Regions from separate parts of the Bacillus sp. NPDC094077 genome, predicted to be linked through region 1. Evidence: predicted binding sites of a transcription regulator. Region 1 holds the regulator's gene; each other region holds the start of a gene.
What was found. The regulator Rex, encoded in region 1, represses fermentation and respiration genes when NADH is low (regulators of the CRP and FNR family bind a similar motif). The targets are predictions, from matches to a motif close to TTGTGAAATATTTCACAA.
Positions count from the first base shown of each region.

Region 2: ACQKNR_RS13505 (L-lactate dehydrogenase) is a predicted target of Rex. The motif match lies at 6,507-6,524, and genes of this name have one in related genera.
Region 3: arcA (arginine deiminase) is a predicted target of Rex. The motif match lies at 5,045-5,062, and genes of this name have one in related genera.

Region 1 is NZ_JBNNUF010000030.1:3,513-11,831, forward strand. Features, by position in the region: gene ACQKNR_RS28145 (ABC-F family ATP-binding cassette domain-containing protein) at 1-1,728, opposite strand, end outside; gene ACQKNR_RS28150 (redox-sensing transcriptional repressor Rex) at 1,916-2,545, shown strand; gene ACQKNR_RS28155 (YdiK family protein) at 2,575-2,766, opposite strand; gene ACQKNR_RS28160 (CPBP family intramembrane glutamic endopeptidase) at 2,763-3,512, opposite strand; gene groES (co-chaperone GroES) at 3,905-4,189, shown strand; gene groL (chaperonin GroEL) at 4,228-5,862, shown strand; gene ACQKNR_RS28175 (glycosyltransferase family 39 protein) at 6,170-7,618, shown strand; purine riboswitch at 7,753-7,854, shown strand; gene guaA (glutamine-hydrolyzing GMP synthase) at 8,019-8,319, shown strand, end outside.
Region 2 is NZ_JBNNUF010000004.1:343,718-352,036, forward strand. Features, by position in the region: gene ACQKNR_RS13465 (3-hydroxyacyl-CoA dehydrogenase NAD-binding domain-containing protein) at 1-578, shown strand, start outside; gene ACQKNR_RS13470 (acetyl-CoA C-acetyltransferase) at 600-1,772, shown strand; gene ACQKNR_RS13475 (acyl-CoA dehydrogenase family protein) at 2,037-3,821, shown strand; gene ACQKNR_RS13480 (MBL fold metallo-hydrolase) at 3,936-4,658, shown strand; gene ACQKNR_RS13485 (hypothetical protein) at 4,687-4,815, opposite strand; gene ACQKNR_RS13490 (CPBP family intramembrane glutamic endopeptidase) at 5,059-5,775, shown strand; gene ACQKNR_RS13495 (hypothetical protein) at 5,922-6,107, shown strand; gene ACQKNR_RS13500 (spore coat protein) at 6,121-6,369, shown strand; gene ACQKNR_RS13505 (L-lactate dehydrogenase) at 6,616-7,566, shown strand; gene ACQKNR_RS13510 (PTS transporter subunit IIC) at 7,589-8,319, shown strand, end outside.
Region 3 is NZ_JBNNUF010000009.1:128,090-136,408, reverse strand. Features, by position in the region: gene ACQKNR_RS20565 (fatty acid desaturase family protein) at 1-157, shown strand, start outside; gene ACQKNR_RS20560 (amino acid ABC transporter permease) at 211-903, opposite strand; gene ACQKNR_RS20555 (ABC transporter substrate-binding protein) at 995-1,789, opposite strand; gene ACQKNR_RS20550 (amino acid ABC transporter ATP-binding protein) at 1,911-2,633, opposite strand; partial or broken gene ACQKNR_RS20545 (methyl-accepting chemotaxis protein) at 2,843-3,145, shown strand; gene ACQKNR_RS20540 (methyl-accepting chemotaxis protein) at 3,185-4,135, shown strand; gene argR (arginine repressor) at 4,436-4,885, shown strand; gene arcA (arginine deiminase) at 5,155-6,387, shown strand; gene argF (ornithine carbamoyltransferase) at 6,418-7,416, shown strand; gene arcD (arginine-ornithine antiporter) at 7,516-8,319, shown strand, end outside.

The DNA of each region.
Region 1 (8,319 bases):
TTGACGCTCTAACTTTTTGCGCTCTTTTTCTTCTAGGTAATTTAATTTCTCTTGTGCAATTACTTTTTGAGCAGGGGCTTCATCTTCTTGCTCTAGCTCTGCACGCTCAATCATCTCGTTTTTCTTTTCAACGTAGTAATCGTAATCCCCTAAATATTCCTGTGCACCTTCTGCTGATAACTCAACAACAGTCGTTGTTACGCGATTAATAAAGTAGCGGTCATGTGAGACGAATAGAAGAGTCCCTGGATAATCAATTAAAGCATTCTCCAAAATTTCTTTACTATTTAAATCAAGATGGTTCGTAGGCTCATCGAGAATTAATAAATTTGATTTTTGCATCATAAGTTTTGCGAGAGCTAATCGAGCTTTTTGTCCACCACTAAGAGAAGATACTGGTTTTAGTACATCATCCCCTGTGAATAAAAAGTTACCGAGTATAGTGCGGATTTCTTTTTCAGGTTGCAATGGGTATTCGTCCCATAGTTCATTTAAAACTCGCTTAGAAGATGTTAAGTTGGCTTGTTCTTGATCATAATAACCAACAGATACATTTGATCCGAAAGCAACATCTCCGTGTAATAGCTGTAACTTATTCACAATGGATTTTAATAGTGTGGATTTTCCAATTCCGTTAGGTCCAACTAAGGCAACACTATCTCCGCGAGTTAAGCGCATATTTACATGCTCAATAATAGGTTCCGCATCATAGCCAATCGTTGCATCTTTTACTTGTAAAACATCATTTCCACTTTGTTTTTCGATATCGAAGTGGAAGGATGCTGACTTAGAATCACCTAATGGTCTCGTTAATAATTCCATTCTGTCTAATTGTTTACGGCGACTTTGAGCACGTTTGGTTGTAGATGCACGAGCTATATTCTTTTGAACGAATTCCTCAAGTTTAGCGATTTCATCTTGTTGTTTTTCGTAACGCTTCATTTCTTGCTCGTATAGTGCTGATTTTAAGTCTAAGTATTTACTGTAGTTACCAACAAATCGTCTGCTTTCTTTATTCGAAATTTCGTATACTTGTGTAACGAGTTTGTCTAAGAAATAACGGTCATGGGAAACGATTAAAATTGCACCAGGATAACCTTGTAAGTATTGCTCAAGCCATGTGAGTGTTTCGATGTCTAAATGGTTTGTAGGCTCGTCCAAAATAAGTAAGTCTGGTTTCGTTAATAATAATTTACCAAGAGCTAATCGTGTTTTTTGTCCACCGCTTAAAGTAGAGATTGTCGTTTGGTGCGTCTCCACAGGGAAGCCAAGACCGCTTAAGATCGAGCGGATATCTGCTTCGTACTGATAACCACCTTGATCTTTATAGTCTAATTGTAATTGATCATAATCAGCTAATAACTTTTCGTATGTAGCTGCATTTGAAAAGTTTTCTTCCTTTCCCATCTCTTGCTCTAGCCTTCGAAGTTTTGTCTCCATTTGCTGTAGGTGTGTAAAGACTGTTAACATTTCATCCCAAATTGTTAAAGTTGTTTCTAGCCCAGTATTTTGAGCTAAATACCCTATTGAGACATCTTTCGGCTTTATAATTTCACCACCATCATGAGATAGCTCACCAGCGATAATTTTTAATAATGTAGATTTTCCAGCTCCATTTCGTCCAACTAATGCGATACGATCTTTCGTTTGAACTTCCAATTTTATGTTTGCAAGAATTGTTTCTGCACCGTATAATTTCGAAAGTCCATTCACTTGTAATAAAATCAATGTTTTCACCTCAAATAATTTCTTAACTTTGCCATGTTTATATTTCTCAATCATACTAAAAATAGTGTATAGTTTAAAATACAGAGAGAATACTTCTTCTCTTTATTATACAAGGAATTTAATGAGTGCTAAACTTCTGTATTTGATTAAAGCATATGAATAAAGATAGAAAGAGAGGAGAGGTTATATGGATCAGCAAAAGATTCCACAAGCCACTGCTAAACGATTGCCTCTATACTATCGATTTATCCAAAACTTATCTCTTTCTGGTAAGCAACGTGTTTCATCAGCCGAATTGAGTGAAGCGGTAAAAGTAGATTCCGCAACAATACGAAGAGATTTTTCGTATTTTGGAGCGTTAGGGAAAAAGGGATATGGATATAACGTAAATTATTTATTATCATTTTTCCGTGAAACACTTGATCAAGATGATATAACACGTGTAGCACTTATTGGAGTAGGTAATTTAGGGACCGCTTTCTTACATTATAATTTCACGAAAAACAATAATACAAAAATTGAAATGGCGTTTGATGTTAATGAAGAGAAAGTTGGAACAGAAATCGGAGGTATTCCTGTATATCATTTAGATGAATTAGAAGAAAGATTATCAAATGATATACAAGTGGCAATATTAACAGTACCCGCTACAGTAGCACAAGCTGTAGCTGATAGGTTGGCAGAAACAAATGTGCACGGTATTTTAAACTTCACACCAGCACGATTAAATGTATCAGAGAATATTAGAATCCATCATATTGATTTGGCTGTAGAGTTACAAACGCTTGTTTACTTTTTGAAAAATTATCCACAATAAAACGCAGAGGAAGCGACCTCTGCGTTTTATTATTGTTTTTTCTTTGTGAATTTAACTAATATAAGGCGAAGTGCCAAATTAAAATCAATTGTTGCCATAACTGCAAATAGTATTGTCCACACATTCCAGATTGTATCTGTCACGTTCGTAATGGCGAAGCGTGTAAAGATACATCCAAGAAGGAAGTACAATGCAGCCATGAACAATGGTGAGTTTCTCATACAAAAAATCCTCCGATAAAGCCTTGCATTTTTTCAGCTTCTTTAATCATTTCTTGAATTTGCTCATTGCTTACTGCAATTTGAGCGACTGCAACGAATGTATTCATCGCAACATGAGCTGCAATTGGAACGATAATACGTTTCGTTTTTACATATAAAAAGGCGAATACGAGCCCCATAGCAGTGTATACCAATAAGTGAGTAAAATCAAAATGAATCGCCGCAAATACAAGGGAACTAATGATAGCAGCAATAAAGAAGTTAAACTTCTTATAAAGTGTACCAAATAAAATTTTTCTAAATACGATTTCTTCTAAAATTGGCCCTATAATAGATACAACAATAAGGAACCAAGGTGTTGTTCTTGCGATGTCCATAAGCCTTGCTGTATTTTCAGATCCAGGTTTAATACCTAGTAAATACATCTCAATCATACCAGCAATACTTTGTGAGAAAAATGCTAAGAAGAACCCGATGAAAATCCATCCAATTGTAGCTGGAACAGTAGAGCGCATTGTATCTAAATGCCTTTCACGAATATCTGTTCTAAGTAACCAAAGTACGACGCATAATGCAATAAAGAAGCTAATGATAGCCCAATGTCCAGTTATGATTTGTCCTTTTTCCTCAAGGGTCAATCCTCTATTATCATAGAGTCCTGTTTTTAGGAGAAGTGGTAATCCGACAATTCCAGATAACTGCATTAAAATGTATGTAACGATAATCCACCAATATTGTTTCTTCAAATGGTTTAACCATCCTTTCTAACTCTAGTGTATGAGATAAGGTAGGATAACATGTAAATATGCTACCTATGATATAAACTTTCATTCGAATTATGATTTTTTTGTAAATCCGTATTTGAAATTAAAGTAGTAGACAGGAAAAAGTTGTGCGTTTAGCGAAAACAACTTAGGGTGTCTTTCATATTGTAACATACGAGTAGTGGAAACAACGATTCATATAGTACGGGTAGTATTCTATATAGAAAAGTTTATATAGTGATTTGCGAAAAAATTATGATTTTTTTACTTGCAAAAGAAATTGAGATTATTTATTATTATAAGTGTGTTAGCACTCGGATGACTTGAGTGCTAATAAATAAAATTTACATAACAAAATGAGGAGGTTATTGTTCATGCTAAAGCCATTAGGTGATCGCGTTGTAATTGAGCTTGTTCAAGCAGAAGAAAAAACAGCAAGTGGTATTGTATTACCAGACACTGCAAAAGAAAAACCACAAGAGGGTAAAGTTGTTGCAGTAGGTACTGGTCGAGTGCTTGAAAATGGTGAGCGTGTTGCTTTAGAGGTAGCAGCAGGTGATCTTATCATCTTCTCAAAATATGCAGGTACTGAAGTGAAATACGAAGGTGCAGACTACTTGATTTTACGTGAAAGTGACATTTTAGCAGTTATCGGTTAATTATATAAATCTTAAAAAATCCAAGGGGGTCAATTATTATGGCAAAAGATATTAAATTTAGTGAAGAAGCACGTCGTTCGATGCTTCGCGGTGTCGACACTCTTGCAAATGCAGTAAAAGTAACGCTTGGACCAAAAGGTCGTAACGTTGTACTTGAGAAAAAATTCGGTTCACCACTTATTACAAATGATGGTGTAACGATTGCAAAAGAAATCGAATTAGAAGATGCATTCGAAAACATGGGTGCGAAATTAGTAGCAGAAGTTGCTAGCAAAACAAACGATGTAGCTGGTGACGGAACAACAACTGCAACTGTATTAGCACAAGCTATGATTCGTGAAGGTCTTAAAAACGTAACAGCTGGTGCTAACCCAATGGGTCTTCGTAAAGGTATCGAAAAAGCTGTTACTGCTGCAATTGAAGAACTAAAAACGATTTCTAAACCAATCGAAGGTAAATCTTCAATCGCACAAGTAGCTGCTATTTCTGCTGCTGACGAAGAAGTAGGTCAATTAATCGCTGAAGCAATGGAGCGCGTTGGCAACGACGGCGTTATTACTTTAGAAGAATCTAAAGGATTCACAACAGAATTAGATGTAGTAGAAGGTATGCAATTTGATCGTGGATATGCATCTCCTTACATGATTACTGATTCTGACAAAATGGAAGCAGTTCTTGATAACCCATACATCTTAATTACTGACAAAAAGATTTCTAACATCCAAGAAATCTTACCAGTATTAGAGCAAGTGGTACAACAAGGTAAACCACTTCTTATCATTGCTGAAGATGTAGAAGGCGAAGCGTTAGCTACATTAGTAGTGAACAAACTTCGTGGTACATTCAATGTAGTAGCTGTTAAAGCTCCTGGATTTGGTGACCGTCGTAAAGCGATGCTAGAAGATATCGCAATCTTAACTGGTGGCGAGGTAATCACCGAAGAATTAGGACGTGACTTAAAATCTGCTACAGTTGAATCTTTAGGACGCGCTGGTAAAGTTGTCGTAACGAAAGAAAACACAACTGTAGTTGAAGGTATTGGAAATACAAAACAAATCGAAGCTCGCATCGGTCAAATCCGTGCGCAATTAGAAGAAACAACTTCTGAATTCGATCGTGAAAAATTACAAGAGCGTCTTGCAAAACTTGCAGGTGGCGTAGCGGTAATTAAAGTAGGTGCAGCAACTGAAACTGAGTTAAAAGAGCGCAAACTTCGCATTGAAGATGCACTTAACTCAACTCGTGCAGCAGTAGAAGAAGGTATCGTTGCAGGTGGTGGTACTTCACTTATGAACGTATACACGAAAGTAGCTTCTATCGTAGCTGAAGGCGACGAAGCAACAGGTATCAACATCGTACTTCGTGCACTAGAAGAGCCAGTTCGTCAAATCGCAATCAACGCTGGTCTAGAAGGATCTGTAGTTGTAGAGCGTCTAAAAGGCGAAAAAGTAGGCGTTGGTTTCAACGCAGCTACTGGTGAGTGGGTTAACATGCTTGAAACTGGTATCGTAGATCCAGCTAAAGTAACTCGTTCTGCACTTCAAAACGCAGCATCTGTTGCAGCTATGTTCTTAACAACTGAAGCTGTAGTAGCTGACAAACCAGAGCCAAATGCACCAGCAATGCCTGACATGGGCGGCATGGGCATGGGCGGTATGGGCGGAATGATGTAATAAGCATCACTCTGTGAAGCTGTGCAATGTATAAATAGTTAATTAGAAGAAGGCTACTTCCTTGATGAGAGGAGGTAGTCTTTTTGTATTGTTAAAGTGTGTGTATCAAGAGTTTTTGGAAGGTCGCAAGTTTAGGAAGACAAAGGAGGCAAATATTCAAGACTCTCTTATTGTTGGTATTTACAATATAATTCCAATTGAATATATAATTTTTTAAACATTTATGATACAGTCAAAAGGGATTTTTCTTGTTTTTTAGTTGGGATAATGAAAGAAGATAGTGATAGCCTAATTAGTGAGGTATATTATGCAGATTAAAGGGAATTTTGGTAAAAACATTTTTTCGAAAATATTAGTAGTATGTGGTTTGTTGATGTTTGTCATTACATTTTATAATTCATTTCAAATAGAAAGGGCTACCTATTCCTCGGTCTCTGTGTTAATTCTGGAGATATTAGCAACTGTTTTTGTGCTCGGAATAATATCATTTTTAGTAAATCGTTTTTTAACAGTTAATCAATTTTTGATTACTCTCATAGTTGCGGCTTTTGCAATTAGGCTGTTATGGATTATTTTTGAAAAAACGGTACCTATCTCGGATTTTTCTGTAATGTATGAAAGTGCTCAACAAGCTGTAAATGGTAATTTTGCATTTATTTCAGATGAATACTATATGAGTTGGACCTATCAATTGGGGTTCACATATTATGAGGCTATATTAATAAAAGTTTTTGGTAATCATCTATTTATATTGAAGTTATTTAATATTTTTTGGAGTGTAGGCACTGCTGTAATTATTTATTTTATGGGTAAAACGATGTTTAATGAATACAGTGCGAGAACTGCGGCAATATTTTATGCGTTTTACATACCTAATATTATCTATAGTTCTGTATTAACAAACCAATATATTTCTACTTTCTTCTTTTTTGCAGGACTGTATGTTTTGATTACAAAAGGTTTTTCAACTAAATACGGTTGGGTTTTAACAGGGTTACTGTTAAGTGTTGGAAATATTATGAGACCGTTAGGAAGTTTCTTTTTATTGGCGGTTTTTGTTTATGCGTTAATTTATAAGATACTTCCATTTAGAAAAAAAGAAACTTTTAACTACGTAAAAAAAATAGTGGGAATAGTGATTATATATTTTCTAGTGATGCAAATTGTAAGTATTTTCTTAATGAACACGGGGTTAGCGAAAAAACCATTGTCGAACCAAATGCCGTATTGGAAGTTTGTTGTAGGGTTCAATTATGATTCGATTGGTGGATGGAACCAGCCAGATGTAGTTTACCTTAGTCAATTTAAACTTGGCAAGGAAAGAAATGATGCTTCCATTGCTTTGATTAAGGATAGATTGAAGAACAAAGAGAAGGTTCGTCAATTACTAGCATTGAAAGTTGAAAAATTGTGGAGTAATCCTGATGATGCACCTGGTTGGGCTTTAGAGTGGGGGGAACTGAATAAACCACATTTACAACAAATGCTGACAAAATATGAAAGGCTTATGTATATTGCATGTTGTATATTTGCGATTGGTACTATTGTATTATATAGAAGAAACGGCCCAATATATCCTCTCTTGTATATTTTATTTGGTGGATATGCGGCTATTCATTTGTTTGTTGAAGTTCAAACTAGGTATCGTTTTGACATTTTGCCTGTCATTTTTTTATTTGTGGGATACGGAGTATTTGTAATGAAAAATGGTGTTACACAATTAATATTTAGAAAACAACAGGGGAAACTTGAATAACGGGCTAAAACATGAAAAACATTTGCTGCCATATAGAAAAGTTTTTATGTTTTAGTGAGAAAGAAATTAATTTCTGTAGAATTTTGTCGCTTTCTCTCTTGACCATATTGATACTTCATTGTTAGAATCTAGGAAGATAATATAAAACGATCCTTCATATATCCTCAATGATATGGTTTGAGAGTCTCTACCGGGTTACCGTAAACAACCTGACTATGAAGGCAGTGTGTCTTATATTTATAAAGAGCGGAGACTATCTTTCTTTATAAAGTCAGACCCCTGCCTTTTCTTTGTTATGAGACTAGAGGCGGAGGACTGGCTTTTTTTATTATATTGGTAATGCTTTTCGCCAAATTGGTGAAAATATTTATATACGAGAACTAACGTTGGGGTGATTATTTTGAAGAAGCAACACGATACAATTATCGTTTTAGATTTTGGAAGTCAATACAATCAGTTAATAGCACGTCGAATTCGTGAGTTCGGTGTATACAGTGAACTTCATCCGCATACAATTACTGCAGAAGAAATTAAAGCAATGAATCCAAAAGGTATTATTTTCTCTGGTGGGCCAAATAGTGTATACGGTGAAAATGCATTCCACTGTGATGAAAAAATCTTTGAATTAGGCTTACCGATCTTTGGTATTTGTTACGGTATGCAGCTTATGACACAACACTTCGGTGGTAAAGTAGAACGTG
Region 2 (8,319 bases), on a different contig from region 1:
CATATATGGGCTTAGTAGAAGTTGGTGTTGGCTTAATCCCTGGCGGAGGCGGTAATAAAGAGCTATACATTAAACACTTAAATAAAATGGCAAACGGCGTAGAGTTTGATCTACAAAAAGTTGCAAATAAAGTATTTGAATCTGTAGCGATGGCGAAAGTTTCTACGTCGGCACAAGAAGCTGTATCGAACAACTTCTTAGGCGATAAAGACGGTATTAGTGTGAATGGTGATCACTTACTATACGATGCGAAACAAAAAGCGCTTGCTTTATTTGAAGCGGGTTATAAAGCACCGATTCGTAAAAAGATACCAGTTGTTGGTGAAACAGGCTATGCAACGCTTGTACTTGGTGCAGAAGCAATGCATTTATCGGGTTACATTTCTGAATATGATCTTCACATTGCGAAGAAACTTGCATATGTCATTGCGGGCGGAAAAGTACCGTATGGAACAGAAGTTGATGAGCAGTATTTATTAGATGTAGAACGTGAAGCATTTATTAGCTTAGTAAGTGAGATGAAATCACAAGCAAGAATGCAGCACATGCTTGTAAAAGGAAAGCCATTACGTAACTAATAACGAGGGGAGATATCGTTCATGAGAGAAGCTGTCATTGTTGCGGGAGCAAGAACACCAATTGGAAAAGCAAAGAGGGGTTCATTAAAAACAGTTCGTCCTGACGATCTAGGGGCGTTAGTTGTAAAAGAAACGTTAAAGCGTGCAAATTATGAAGGACCAATTGATGATTTAATTTTTGGTTGTGCGATGCCAGAAGCAGAGCAAGGATTGAATATGGCTCGTAATATCGGTGGGCTAGCAGGACTTTCTTACGATGTTCCAGCTATTACAATTAACCGTTACTGTTCTTCAGGTTTACAAAGTATCGCTTATGGAGCAGAGCGCATTATGCTTGGTCACTCTGAAGCTGTATTATCAGGCGGAGCGGAATCAATGAGTTTAGTTCCAATGATGGGACACGTCGTTCGTCCAAATAGTCGCCTTGTAGAAGCTGCTCCAGAATATTATATGGGTATGGGACATACAGCAGAGCAAGTTGCTGTGAAATATGGAATTTCTCGTGAAGAGCAAGATGCATTTGCAGTAAGAAGCCATCAACGTGCTGCGAATGCATTAGCTGCAGGGAACTTTGCTGATGAAACAGTATCTGTAGATGTAACGTTACGTACTGTTGGCTCAAATAACAAACTGCAAGAAGAAACAATCATTTTCGCACAAGACGAAGGTGTAAGAGCAGAGACGACGCTAGACATTTTAGGTAAATTACGTCCAGCATTTAACGTTCGTGGTTCTGTAACGGCTGGTAACTCTTCACAAATGAGTGACGGTGCAGCATCTGTACTATTAATGGATCGTGAAAAAGCAGTGAGTGATGGCATGAAGCCACTTGCGAAATTCCGTTCATTTGCAGTAGCTGGAGTGCCACCAGAAGTAATGGGAATCGGTCCAATCGCTGCAATTCCAAAAGCGTTAAAACTAGCGGGATTAGAGCTATCTGATATCGGCTTATTTGAACTAAATGAAGCGTTCGCTTCTCAATCGATCCAAGTTATTCGTGAACTTGGTTTAGATGAAGAAAAAGTAAACGTAAACGGTGGTGCAATCGCACTTGGACATCCACTTGGCTGTACAGGAGCAAAATTAACGCTATCTCTTATTCACGAAATGAAACGCCGCAACGAACAATTTGGTATCGTAACAATGTGTATCGGCGGCGGAATGGGAGCAGCAGGAGTGTTTGAATTACTATAAAAAAAGTGGAAGCGGCTCGCTCAGAATGTGAGGGGGATGGAGCTTCAGACGTAGAGGCGATTTTTGCCTCGCAGGAAGAAGCGAAGCCACCGAACATTCTAGCCGCTGGAACTGGATTATAAAAAAAGTGGAAGCGGCTCGCTCAGAATGTGAGGACGCTAAAGCAAAAAATGGAAGCAACAAAGGGGTATAAAAATAAAATTGAGAGCCAGCTTCTTTCAAAAGAAAGAAGCGGCTCATGAAAATATGAAGGAGGAAATTTTCATGGAAAAAACAGTAGGGAATGCGGTTAAAGGCGGTAGTTTTTTAGTAGATGAGATTACAATTGATCAAGTGTTTACGCCAGAAGACTTTTCATCTGAGCATAAAATGATTGCAAAAACGACAGAGGACTTTATCGTAAATGAAGTTCTTCCAGAGCTTGAATATTTAGAGCAACATGAGTTTGATCGTTCTGTTCGTCTTTTAAAAGAAGCTGGTGAACTTGGTTTATTAGGCGCTGATGTACCAGAAGAGTACGGCGGAATTGGCCTTGATAAAGTAAGCTCAGCGTTAATCGCAGAGAAATTCTCTCGCGCTGGTGGTTTTGCAATCACTCACGGTGCTCACGTAGGTATCGGATCTTTACCAATCGTATTATTCGGTAACGAAGAGCAAAAGAAAAAGTATTTACCATTGCTTGCGACTGGTGAAAAATTAGCTGCATACGCATTAACTGAGCCAGGTTCAGGATCTGACGCGTTAGGTGCAAAAACAACTGCACGTTTAAATGCAGAAGGTACACATTACGTATTAAACGGTGAAAAACAATGGATTACCAACTCTGCATTTGCTGACGTATTTGTTGTATATGCAAAAATAGATGGTGAGCACTTCTCAGCATTTATCGTAGAGAAAGAATACGCTGGTGTATCTACAAGCCCAGAAGAGAAGAAAATGGGTATTAAATGTTCATCAACTCGTACGTTAATTTTAGAAGATGCGCTAGTACCAAAAGAAAACTTACTTGGTGAAATCGGTAAAGGTCATATTATCGCGTTCAACATTTTAAATATCGGCCGTTATAAATTAGGTGTTGGTACAGTTGGATCTGCAAAACGTGCGGTAGAAATTTCAGCACAATATGCTAACCAACGTCAACAGTTCAAACAACCAATCGCTCGATTCCCATTAATTCAAGAGAAACTTGCGAATATGGCAGCAAAAACATATGCAGCTGAAAGCTCTGTATATCGTACAGTAGGTTTATTCGAAAGCCGTATGAGCACATTATCTGAAGAAGAAGTAAAAGACGGTAAAGCAGTAGCGGCTTCTATCGCTGAATATGCAATTGAGTGCTCTTTAAATAAAGTATTCGGTTCTGAAGTACTAGATTATACAGTAGATGAAGGTGTTCAAATTCACGGTGGTTACGGATTTATGGCAGAGTACGAGATTGAAAGAATGTACCGCGATTCTCGTATTAACCGTATTTTCGAAGGAACGAACGAAATTAACCGTCTAATCGTACCAGGTACGTTCTTACGTAAGGCGATGAAAGGTGAATTACCGCTTCTTCAAAAAGCGCAAAAATTACAAGAAGAGTTAATGATGATGATGCCAGAAGAAGTAGGTGATGAGCCATTAGCACTTCAAAAATATTTAGTAAATAACGCGAAGAAAATCGGTTTAATGGTAGCGGGATTAGCTGCTCAAAAATACGGTAAAGCATTAGATAAAGAGCAAGAAATTCTTGTGAATATCGCTGATATCGTAAGTAACTTATATGCAATGGAGTCAGCTGTTCTTCGTACAGAAAAAGCAATTAAAGCAACTGGTCTTGAAAAGAATAAACAAAAAGTGTTATACACTGAAGTATTCTGCCAAGAAGCATTCAACGAAATCGAAGCAGATGCGAAAGAAACACTTATCGCAGTTGAAAATGGCGACATGCTGCGCATGATGTTATCATCATTACGCAAACTAACTCGCCACACACCACTTAACGTAATTCCGAAGAAACGTGAAATTGCTGCGAAAATTTTAGAAGATGAGCGTTATACAGTTTAATAGAAGAGAGGGAACCAGTGGCCTTTTGGCTGCTGGTTTTTTGTTGTTGGATTCTTGAAAAGAGCTGTTTTACATATGTATTTGTAAACGGCTTTTTTTATGGAGGTAAAGGAGATGAAGTTAATAAGAATAGAAACAGTTCATCAAATCGCATTTTTACCGCGTCTATTTCCGATTAACTGTTACTTTGTTGAAGAAGAAACAGGATTAACTTTAATTGATGCAGCATTACCATTTTGTGCAAAGAAGATTTTAGAATCGGCTCAAAAAATAGGAAAACCGATTACGAATATTGTTATTACACATGCACATGATGACCATATAGGGGCGCTTGATGCTATAAAACAAGCGCTACCAGATGTTCCGGTCTATATTTCTAAGAGAGATGCTCGTTTACTTGAAGGAGATTTGTCACTGCAGCCAGGGGAACCAGGCACGCAGGTAAAAGTGAGTGTATCAAAAAAGATAAAGACGATTCCAGATAATCTTCTTCAAGAAGGAGATAAAATTGGTTCTCTTATAGCGATTGCAACTCCAGGTCATACACCAGGTTCCATGTCGTTTTTAGATACGAGAAATGATGCACTCATTGTTGGAGATGCATTTCAAACGAGAGGAGGAGTGGCGGTTGCAGGACAATTGAATTGGCTTTTTCCCTTTCCTATGTTTGGCACTTGGGATGCAGAAGTTGCATTAACAAGTGCTCAAAACTTGCTGGAATATAAGCCGACTATATTGGCGACAGGTCACGGGAAGATGATTAAGAATCCGTTACTGCAAATGCAACGGGCGATTGAAGAAGCGGAACGGAATCTAACAAAAAAGGGCCTCAAATAATTTTGAGACTCTTTTTTGTTAGATGATATTATTTTGCTGGTTTGAAAAAGGTGTATATGGCTAAGGAAAAACAAAGGAAAATAAATGCGATAGGATCTTGATATGGATTAGGTTCAGAGCCTTTTTGGATTTTTGTAAGGAAGTCATGTGTTTTCATGTTCATTGCTCCTTTAATTAATAAGTTTTATATGATGCGAGGATTATGGTGGATAAATAAGAAATGTTCGAAAATTCATTTAATAATTATTATATAGTAATTTAATTCCTAAAACTATAGAATACAAAGCTTTCATGATATGCAAAATTGCATATTATTCTTTTTGAAAATATTGTTATATTATCCTTATATTTATATTAAGGGATTTTTATTGAAGTAAATGAAAACAAATGGAGGAATAGTATGAGTAAAACAGTGTTAGAAGCGTATGATACGGAAAGGAAAATAGAGAATATAACATATAAAAATCTATTTGCAATGATAGCAGGCATTCTAGGATTCTCATTCCTAGGAGGATTATTCCTTGCTCTGGCTTTGGGGATTTATGGGGAAGAAGCATTGCGTGATAATTTAGAGGGGTACTATATACTCTTATTAGATGCAGCGGTTGTTGCTATTGTGATAATGGCCTATAAACCGGTGCTACATTTTATTAAAAATATTTGGGATGTATCTGTTTTAAAGAATGGGAAAACGTATTTGTATCTATTAATAGGTTTTATCGTCATTGCATTAGCTCAATATGTAATGTTAGAGCTATTTAGCTTTGAAAGTGCAGAGCAACAACGAGAAAAACTAGGTGGAACAACGCTTCAGCATAGTGTGATACAAAGTGTTATATATGTTTTAAGCATAGCTATCATTACACCAATTAAAGAAGAAATTTTATGTAGAGGTATTTTGTATCGATTTTTAGAAAAGAAATATAGTTTTCTAGTCGGTATCATCGTTTCTTCCTTCGTTTTTGGGATTCTTCATGGTGGTTTTCCAATTACGGCGACAATTATGGGTATTGTATTTGCTATGTTATACAGAAAGACGCAATCTATTGTACCTAGTATCATTTTACACATTGTATGGAACTTACTTGTGAGTATAAGCATGATTGTATCTCTATGAAAATGAATACATAACCAGTATAAAAGATGAATGGCCTAGCTATTCATCTTTTATTTTGTATATACGTGAAAAAATTAATTCATGTATACAATCCAAAAAGAACTAAATACTAACATTGAACGAATAAAGAAAGGTAGGAGTATTCTATGCAAAATTTAACAGAACTTGAAGTAGAAAACTTACGTCATTTGATTGGTGGACACGCAACAATTATTAACAAGTTAGAACAGTATGCACAGGCATGTACAGATCCAGAGTTGAAACAAATGCTACAAAAGGATGCACAAGATGCACGAAATACGAAACAACAATTAATGAATTTTTTAGGATAGGAGGAAGAGAGAAATGAATGAAAAAGATATGGTAAATGATTATTTAGCAGGATTAAATGCAAGTTTAACAAGTTATGCAAATTATATTGCTCAGTCGGATAATGAACAGTTACATCAAACGTTAATTCAAATTCGAAATCAAGATGAGATGCGCCAACGTAATATGTATGAGTACGCAAAACAAAAGAGTTATTATAAGCCAGCAGCTGCTGCTAATCCGATGATTGTGCAGCAACTAAAAAGTCAATTAAGTGCGGAATAGTGTGCAGAAAAAACGAGCGAATGAAGTCGCTCGTTTTTTTTGTTTTGTATATGTCAATAAATATATAATAAATATTTTTCCAGTTGTAACAAATATGACGAAAATGGAATATAACAATTCACAAAAACGACAAAAGTTTGTTCAATATTTCACAAAGTATCCATGGTTTCTATCGTGGGAATCTTTATAATTAAGAGTGTAAAGAACAAAAGAAATAGATTACATGATCAATTAGGAGAGATTGCTATGAAAAGAAATACAAGAAAAATTGCAATTATCGGTACTGGATTAGTTGGATCAAGTTGTGCGTATTCCATTGTAAACCAAGGCATTTGCGAAGAGCTATTATTAATTGATATAAATCATGAACGTGCAGTTGGGGAAGCGATGGATTTATCACACTGCATTAACTTTACAAATACAAGAACAAAAGTATATGCAGGCAGCTATGAAGACTGCAAAGATATGGACATCGTTATTATTACAGCAGGGCCAGCACCAAAACCTGGACAAAGTCGCTTAGATACTTTAGGAGCGAGTGCAAAGATTATGGAAAGCGTTGTTGGTGGTGTAATGGAAAGTGGATTTGATGGTATTCTCTTAATCGCATCGAATCCAGTTGATATTATTACATATCAAGTGTGGAAATTATCTGGATTACCTAGAAATCGCGTAATCGGTACAGGTACATCATTAGATTCTTCGCGCTTAAGAACAATTTTATCTGAAATGTTACATGTAGATCCTCGCAGTATTCATGGATATTCATTAGGAGAGCATGGGGATTCTCAAATGGTTGCTTGGTCACATGTAACTGTTGGTGGAAAGCCGATCCTACAAATTTTAGAAGAACAAAAAGAACGTTTCGGTGAAATAGATTTAGATGAAATTGTTGAGAAGACTGCAAAAGCTGGATGGGAAATTTATAAACGAAAAGGTACTACTTATTACGGCATCGGAAATTCTCTAGCATATATTGCGAGCTCAATCTTTAATGATGACTATCGTGTGATTGCTGTATCGGCTATTTTAGATGGTGAATACGGTGAATATGATATTTGTACAGGAGTACCAGCTATTATTACTAGAGACGGTATGAAAGAAGTTGTAGAACTAAACTTAACAGAAGATGAAGAAGCGCGCTTCGCAAAATCAAACGATATTTTACGCGATTATATGAAAACAATTGGCTACTAACTTATAGAAGAAGGTGAAACAAATGAAGGAATATATAATGTCTCGTGTGTTTAAAGCTTCTGCTGGAATTGCACAAGGTATTTTCGTATCCCTTGGAATTGGTTTACTGATCGAAAATATAGGAAGAATTGTTGATATACCATTACTTATTACAATCGGAGTTGTTGCAAAATCACTTATGGCACCAGCCATTGGAGCCGGGATCGCTTTTATGCTCGGTGCAAATGGACTTGTCATCTTTTCGGCGATGGTAGCTGGAGCGATTGGTGCTGGATCCATTTCCATTACTGAAGCAGGTTTAATCATTAAAACAGGTGAACCAATTGGTGCATTATTAACAGCAACTTTAGCGGTGTATATTGGTAAACGTTTAAGCGGGAAAACTGCTTTAGATATGATGCTCGTTCCATTTGCAGCAATATTAGGTTCTGGTTTAGTCGGTATTTGGTTAGCTCAAAATATAAGCCCAGTTTTAAATGCAGTTGGAGCATTCATTAAAGATAGCTCAGCTGGTAGCCCGTTCATCGCTTCTATCGTCATTGCAGTAGTTTGGGGGCTACTACTTATTTCTCCAGCTTCATCAGCTGCTTTAGCGATCGCACTTAGCTTAGATGGCGTTGCAGGAGGAGCAGCTCTTGCAGGATGTGTTGCTCAGTTTATCGGATTCTCTGTTATTTCAGCGAAAGAAAATAATTTAGGTGGCATATTAGCTCAGGCACTTTGTACTCCAAAAGTGCAGTTACCGAACATTAC
Region 3 (8,319 bases), on a different contig from region 1:
GAATACACCACGTGTATACTATCAAGGAAGTGAGTTAATTGATCCGCATAAAGAACATTTCTACGGTTCTTTAGGAAATGGATTAGACCCTCATAATATTTCATATCGTGAGGAACATATAGAGGAAAAAGAAAGTATTAAAAAAGCAAATCAGTAAAAGTTGATATATTTTTGCAGTGAAAAAGCAAGCCTAAGATGGCTTGCTTTTTCTTATAAAGAAACTTCTTTTTTGTTTTTTGTATGGACTTGGATAGAGTTAGTCTCTTTTCGTTGAAGTCGTTTTTCTAAAAGATTAACAAAATAAGTAAATAGAAGAACAAGTACGAGATAGTATAAACCAACGATTATATATGTATCTAATTGTTGGAAGTTACCTGCGGCAATTGATAGACCTGATCCCCATAATTCAGACAGCCCTACGTAAGCAACAAGTGAAGAATCTTTTAATCCAATAATAAATTGATTCCCTAGAGGAGGAAGAGACAGACGGAATGCTTGTGGTAATATAATCCGGCGCATAGCTAAAGGGTAAGGCATACCTAAAGAACGAGCAGCTTCCAATTGTCCCCTGTCGACGGATTGAATGGAGCCGCGGAAAATTTCAGTAATATATGCACCGTTATGAATTGCTAAAGCAATTGCACCTGCCCAAAAAGGCGTGAAAACAACAACAGATGTAATACCAAAATAGAGAATCGCGATTTGAACAATTAAAGGTGTACCACGAATAATGGCGATATATACATGAGCGATACTATTTAAAACTTTATTGTTAGAGATTCGAAAGAAAGCGAATAGTAATCCAATTAATGAACCGAGTACTAGGGAAGTTAATGTTAATTGTAATGTGACAATAGTAGCTTTTAAGAGTGTGGGATAGGTAGAAATAAAAATTTCAAACATGTGTGTCACCTCATATTGTATAGATTTTAGTAGAGAATGAAATGCCCCACACAAAGTGGGGCATGATTTATGGAACCTTTGAAGGGCTAAATTACTTTATTTTCGCCTCTTCCCCAAGAATATTACGGCCAAACCATTTTTTACTGATCTTTTCATACGTACCATCTTTAATGATTTCATCTAAAGCTTTATTTACTTTTTCAACCATTTCTTTATCGTCCTTGCGAATAGCGATACCCATTTCATCAAGATTTAATGGTTTTCCAGCTTCTTTTATGTTAGACTTTCCTTCTTTAATCATACGTAGACCAACCATTTGATCAGTAATTACTGCATCAACACGCCCGGGTTCTAAGTCCATAAGAGCAGTAATATCACTATCGTATTCTGTAATTTGATCTGTATATTTTGCAACAAGAGTTTTAAAGGTACTAGCTTTTACAACACCAATTTTCTTACCCTTCAAATCTTCTGGAGAAGAGATAGAGGTATTCTTTTTAGCTACAAAAATTTGAGCACCAGAGCGATAATATGGGTTTGAGAAACTAACAGCTTTTAATCGTTCTTCTGTAATAGCCATACTTCCCAATATCACATCATATTTTTTTGATTGTAGACCTTGAATTAGCGTTTCCCATGGATTTGTAATAGGAGTAGGTTTCATATTCATTTTCTTGGCAAGCGCCTCACCTATTTCTACATCAAACCCGGCAAGCTTTCCGTCATTTTCTTTATAGTTAAAAGGTTTATATAATCCGCTCATCGCATAGCGAAACTCTTTTTCATTATTTGATGAAGTAGTAGAGCTCTCCTTGCTACAGGCTCCTAGTATGAAGGATGTACATAGCGTAATGCTCGCAACAATGGTTAGTAATTTTTTTTTCATAAAACCCCTCCTATAAATTGATCATACGGATGGTTTTAAGTATGTTATCGAGATATTTTATTTGGACAATTAGTTGTGCACCGTATGAATATATTTCTTTACATGTGAAATAGTAGTTCGCTTATAAAACGTTGCGTAAAAATTGTTTTGCCCGTTCATGTGATGGAGCTGAGAAGAATTGTTCGGGCGGAGCATCCTCTACAATTTTCCCATCATCCATAAAGATGACGCGATCAGCTACATCTCTTGCGAAATTCATTTCATGAGTAACAATAACCATCGTCATTCCTTCTTCAGCAAGTTCTTTCATAACTTGCAACACTTCTCCAACAAGTTCAGGGTCTAAGGCTGAGGTAGGTTCATCAAATAGCATAATTTTAGGGTTCATAGCAAGAGCCCGTGCAATTGCAACGCGTTGTTTTTGACCACCTGAAAGTAGGTGGGGAGTTACATCCGCCTTATCTTGCAGGCCGACTTTTTGGAGGAGTTGATTTCCAATCTCCTTTGCATTTGTTGTCTCTAATTTTTTTACGTGAATAGGTGCTTCTATGATGTTTTCTAATGAGGTCATATGAGGAAAGAGGTTAAAGTGCTGAAAAACCATACCGACATTTTCACGGACTTTGTTTAAATTTGAATGCTTTGGATCAATCCGTTCACCTTGTAAATGAATTTCACCTTCATCGTACATTTCTAAAAAGTTAAGACAGCGAAGTAATGTACTTTTTCCAGAACCACTGGCACCAATTAAAACAACAACTTCTTTTTCTTTTACTTCTAAATCAATTCCTTTTAAAACATCGAGTGAGCCAAATGATTTTACTAGATTTCGAACTTGAATCATACAAAACCCCCAGTCAAAAATATATTTTACAAATTTTGCCCCTTATTTCTGTTATTAGTCACAAATTGTCAGAATCCTTTATTTTTTTTGTGGGATTTGATATTCAAAGAAATAGTGGTTTTTAAAATCTCTATATCTTTCTATAACGAAAATATGGATAATAATATATAGGTGATACTTATATTGCTTATAAGAAGGGGGAAGAAGAGATGGAAAAAGAAAGGAAAACATTTTCCTTTGGTTTACGTATACAGCTTATGTTATTTACTACAATTTTGGCTTTAATTACATACTCAACAAGTTTATTTTTCATCTATGTCATTTACGATTATTTTCAAATTTATGTAAGTCAAACTGTTTATAATATTATCGTTATGTTATTAGGGGTAGTATGGTCTGGGATTTTAGCATATGGAGCAGCCATACTTTTAATTAAACCACTTCGGAAGTTGGAGGAAGCTGCAAGGAAAGCGGCTGAAGGTGATATTCGTGCAGATGTCCCATTACCAAAGACAGATGATGAGATTAAATCATTAAGTGTTGCATTTAATATGATGCTAGGAAACTTAAGGGGCATGGTAAAAAATATTGATACTACATTTTCGTATACAAATAATCAAGTTCAGCAAATTAGAAAACAAACAGGCGAAGCGACGAAGCAAGCACAGGGTGTGTCTGAAACTCTTGCAGAGATTTCTTACGGCGCTGAGCAATCAGCAGCATCAATTCAGGCGATTGTTTCTACTGTTGATACAACGACTTCGATTGCGAGGGAAGTAGAGGGAAAAGCGAAACAATCTGACGATTTGTCTTCGGCAATGGTTCAAGCTCTAGGTCAAAGTACACGCGTTTTTACTTCTTTAATTCAAGGTATTCAAACATTGGCGAAAGAAAATGAAGATTCGATGCAAAATGTACAGAAGTTAGAAGAGCGAATGAAACAAGTTGAACACATTGTTTCTGTTGTGAGTGAGATTGCTAGTCAAACAAATTTATTGGCACTAAACGCTTCTATTGAGGCAGCTCGTGCAGGAGAGCATGGAAGGGGCTTTGCGGTTGTAGCAGAAGAAGTACGTAAATTGGCTGATGAAAGTGATCATTCCGCAAGAAACATATCTCAATTATTACGGAATATGCAAGATGAGGTGCAACAAGTCGCATTGAAAATGACAGAGCAAGTAAAAACAGCTAAAGAAGAGGCCAAACGTGGGGAAGCTACAGAATTAATTTTAAAAGAAATGTCATCAAGTGTTATGGAAGTAGCCAATGCAACCAAGCAAATTAGTAGTTATATGAATGAACAAGTGAGTCACATTCATCAAACAGGAGCACAAACAAAGGCCGTAGCAGCAATTGCTGAAGAAACGTCAGCTGGTTCACAAGAAGTGGCGCGTGTGACGCTGCGACAGTCTAAAAATATGATAGCAATTGATCAATTATTAAAAGATTTAGAGAAGCAAGCAATTGACTTGAAACAGACAATTGAACGATTTTCAATGTAAAAGAGAGGAACAGAATGCTGTTCTTTCTTTTTTATCCCGCTATTTGTGGGCAGTAAGACACCCACCTCAAAATTCGGCTGGAGCAAAGAAGTTAGGTGGGTGTCGGGCTACCTGTAAACGCCCGATTGGTGTGGGCTAATAATCAGTGGGGGATGAACAAAACCCCCACTGATTAAAGTTTCACTTTATTTAGCTAGATTTAATATCCACAGTTAAACTATGAACGTTTCCGCAACTTTCTTTTTTGTCCCTTTCGGATGAAAATTATAGCGAGCTATAATATTAAAAGGGGTGTCTTTTATGAAAAAAGAAAAAAGACAACGATTAATTAAACAATTTGTAAAGGAGTATGAAATAGATAAGCAAGAAAGATTAGTAGAATTGTTAGCAGAAAAAGATGTATTAGTAACACAAGCTACGGTTTCTCGAGATATTCGCGAGTTAAGCTTAACGAAGGTACCTTCTCAGGAAGGATTAATGATATATAAAATTTTTTCAGAAGAGCATCTACAAACGGATATAAAGTTAAAGAAAAAATTACGAGAGGTTGTTGTAAAAATTGATTGTGTAGATCAATTAATGGTTATTAAAACATTACCTGGTAATGCACATGTTATTGGTGTTTTGTTTGATGAGTTAGAGTGGAAAGAAAAAATAGGGTGTATATGTGGAAATGATACATGCCTTATAATTTCTCAGTCGAAATCAGATAGGGAGATTTTAGAAGAAAGGTTAAATTTAATTATTTAGATGCAAAATCCTGTTTTTAATAAAAATTAAAAACAGGATTTTTGTTTAAATACGGAAGTTAAATATTCAACATATATGCGTAATATATGTATTTTTTTATTAAAAAAGCTTGGTGAAGTGTTATAAAAATACAAATTTATATGATTTTAAAAAAACAACTTGTTTAATATTTCACAATGATAATGTGGATGCTTTCACAAAGATGAAAGCGCGTAGCATTTATTATGTACTTGTAAGACATCAAACATATTTAAAAGGAGGTACAACAAATGAAGCATCCGATACATGTTACTTCAGAAATTGGGGAATTACAAACGGTTTTATTAAAACGACCGGGTAAAGAAGTGGAAAACTTAACGCCAGATTATTTGCAGCAATTATTATTTGACGATATTCCATACTTACCAATTATTCAAAAAGAGCATGATTATTTTGCACAAACATTACGCAATCGGGGTGTTGAAGTTCTTTATTTAGAAAAACTAGCTGCTGAAGCATTAGTAGATAAAAAACTTCGAGAAGAATTTGTTGATCGTATTTTAAAAGAAGGACAGGCTGACGTAAATGTTGCACATCAAACTTTAAAAGAATATTTACTTTCCTTTTCAAATGAAGAATTAATTCAAAAAATTATGGGTGGTGTACGGAAAAACGAAATTGAAACAAGTAAGAAGACACATTTATACGAATTAATGGAAGATCATTATCCGTTTTACTTAGACCCAATGCCTAATTTATATTTTACTCGTGATCCAGCAGCTAGCGTGGGCGATGGCTTAACGATAAATAAGATGAGAGAACCGGCGCGTAGACGTGAATCATTATTCATGGAGTACATCATTAAATATCATCCAAGATTTGCAAATCACAATGTGCCAATTTGGCTAGATCGTGATTATAAGTTTCCAATTGAAGGTGGCGATGAGCTAATTTTAAATGAAGAAACAATTGCAATTGGAGTATCTGCCCGTACTTCAGCTAAAGCAATTGAACGTTTAGCTAAAAATCTCTTTAGCCGACAAAATAAAATAAAAAAAGTGTTAGCGATAGAAATTCCGAAATGCCGAGCATTTATGCATTTAGATACAGTATTTACAATGGTTGATTATGATAAGTTTACAATTCACCCAGCCATTCAAGGGCCAAAAGGAAATATGAATATTTATATTTTAGAAAAAGGTCCAGATGAGGAAACTCTTAAAATTACACACCGCACTTCTTTAATGGAAGCATTAAAAGAGGTATTAGGTTTAAGTGAATTAGTTCTTATTCCTTGTGGAGGAGGAGATGCAATTGCTTCCGCTCGTGAACAATGGAATGACGGTTCTAATACATTAGCAATTGCGCCAGGTGTAGTTGTTACATATGATCGCAACTATGTATCCAATACTTTATTACGGGAACATGGTATAGAAGTCATTGAGGTGCTAAGTTCGGAATTGTCTCGTGGTCGTGGGGGTCCACGTTGCATGAGTATGCCGATTGTTCGTAAAGATATTTAGTATAAATAACGGAGAAAGTAGGGATGAAGTATGTTAATGACTAGACCAAATTTAAAAGGAAGAAGTTTTCTAGCTGAAAAAGATTTTACACAAGAAGAATTATTATATTTTCTAGATTTAGCAGCGGAATTAAAAGAGAAAAAGAAAAACGGTATCCCACATCATTATTTAGAAGGTAAAAATGTAGCGCTCTTATTTGAAAAAACCTCTACTCGTACGCGATGTGCATTTACAGTAGCATGTACAGATTTAGGTGCGAACCCTGAATATTTAGGGAAAGGTGATATTCAGCTTGGGAAAAAAGAATCCGTAGAGGATACAGCAAAAGTGTTAGGACGCATGTTTGACGGAATTGAGTTTCGTGGATTTAATCATGAAACTGTAGAATCTTTAGCGCAAAATTCTGGTGTACCCGTTTGGAATGGATTAACAGATATGTGGCATCCAACACAAACGCTCGCAGATTTATTAACTATTAGAGAACATGTAGGGAAACTAAAAAACGTGAAGCTCGTTTACGTTGGCGATGGACGAAATAATGTTGCTAATAGTTTACTAGTTGGTGGAGCAATCGTTGGAATGGATGTACGTATTTGTACACCGGAATCTTTATGGCCAGAGCAAGAAGTAATTGACTTAGCAAAAAAATATAATGAACAGGTAATGATAACAAGTAATGTGGAAGAAGCTGTTGCGGATGCAGATGTAATTTATACAGATGTATGGGTGTCTATGGGAGAAGAAGAAAAATTTGCTGAACGTGTCGAGTTATTGAAACCTTATCAAGTAAATATGCAGATGATTAAAGAAACAGGAAATGAAAACGTGATTTTCTTACATTGTTTACCTGCATTTCATGATGTTGAAACGATGTATGGCGAAGAAGTTTATGAGAAATATGGGTTGAAAGAAATGGAGGTAACTGACGAAGTATTCCGCAGTAAACATTCAAAGGTATTTGATCAAGCTGAAAATAGAATGCATACAATTAAAGCGGTTATGGCAGCTACTTTAGGAAATATGGAGTAAAGAAGAAAGGAAGTCTTCCTTTCTTCTTTCTCCTCCTTTAGACACTATCATTCACTATTGCTTTCGTATTGTTATTGCAATTAAAGAGAGGTGAGTGGAATGGGTGAAGATAAGAAATTAGGGTTGTTTACATTAACGGCTCTTGTAGTTGGGTCTATGATTGGCGGTGGAGCATTTAATTTAGCAAGTGATATGGCAAAAGGTGCTGGTGCTGGAGCCATTATTATTGGCTGGGTTATAACAGGAATTGGGATGATTGCGCTTGGATTATCTTTTCAAAATCTAACTGTAAAACGGCCAGATTTAGACGGTGGTATTTTTAGTTATGCAAAAGCAGGATTTGGTAATTTCATGGGGTTTAATAGTGCGTGGGGATATTGGCTATCTGCTTGGCTTGGTAATGTAGCTTACGGCACATTATTATTTTCTTCATTAGGGTATTTCTTTCCAATCTTTGAAGGCGGTCAAAATGTAGCCTCCATTATTGGTGCAAGCGTATTATTATGGTGTGTTCACATGTTAATTTTACGTGGAGTTCAATCAGCAGCACTTGTGAATTTAGTCACTACAATCGCAAAATTAGTACCTGTATTTGTATTTATTGTCTTAGGAATCTTCGCGTTTCATATTGATACGTTCCTAGATGGATTTTGGGGACAAGCTGGTTCTTTTTCATGGGGAGCGGTTGGCAGCCAAGTTAAAAGTACAATGCTTGTAACTCTATGGGTGTTCATTGGGGTAGAAGGGGCTGTTGTTTTATCTAGTCGAGCAAAAAATAGAAGTGACGTAGGAAAAGCAACGGTTATTGGCTTAATTGGTACACTCATCATTTACATTTTAATTACATTATTGTCTCTTGGACTTATGCAGCAAGCAGATATTGCTAATTTAAAAAATCCGGCT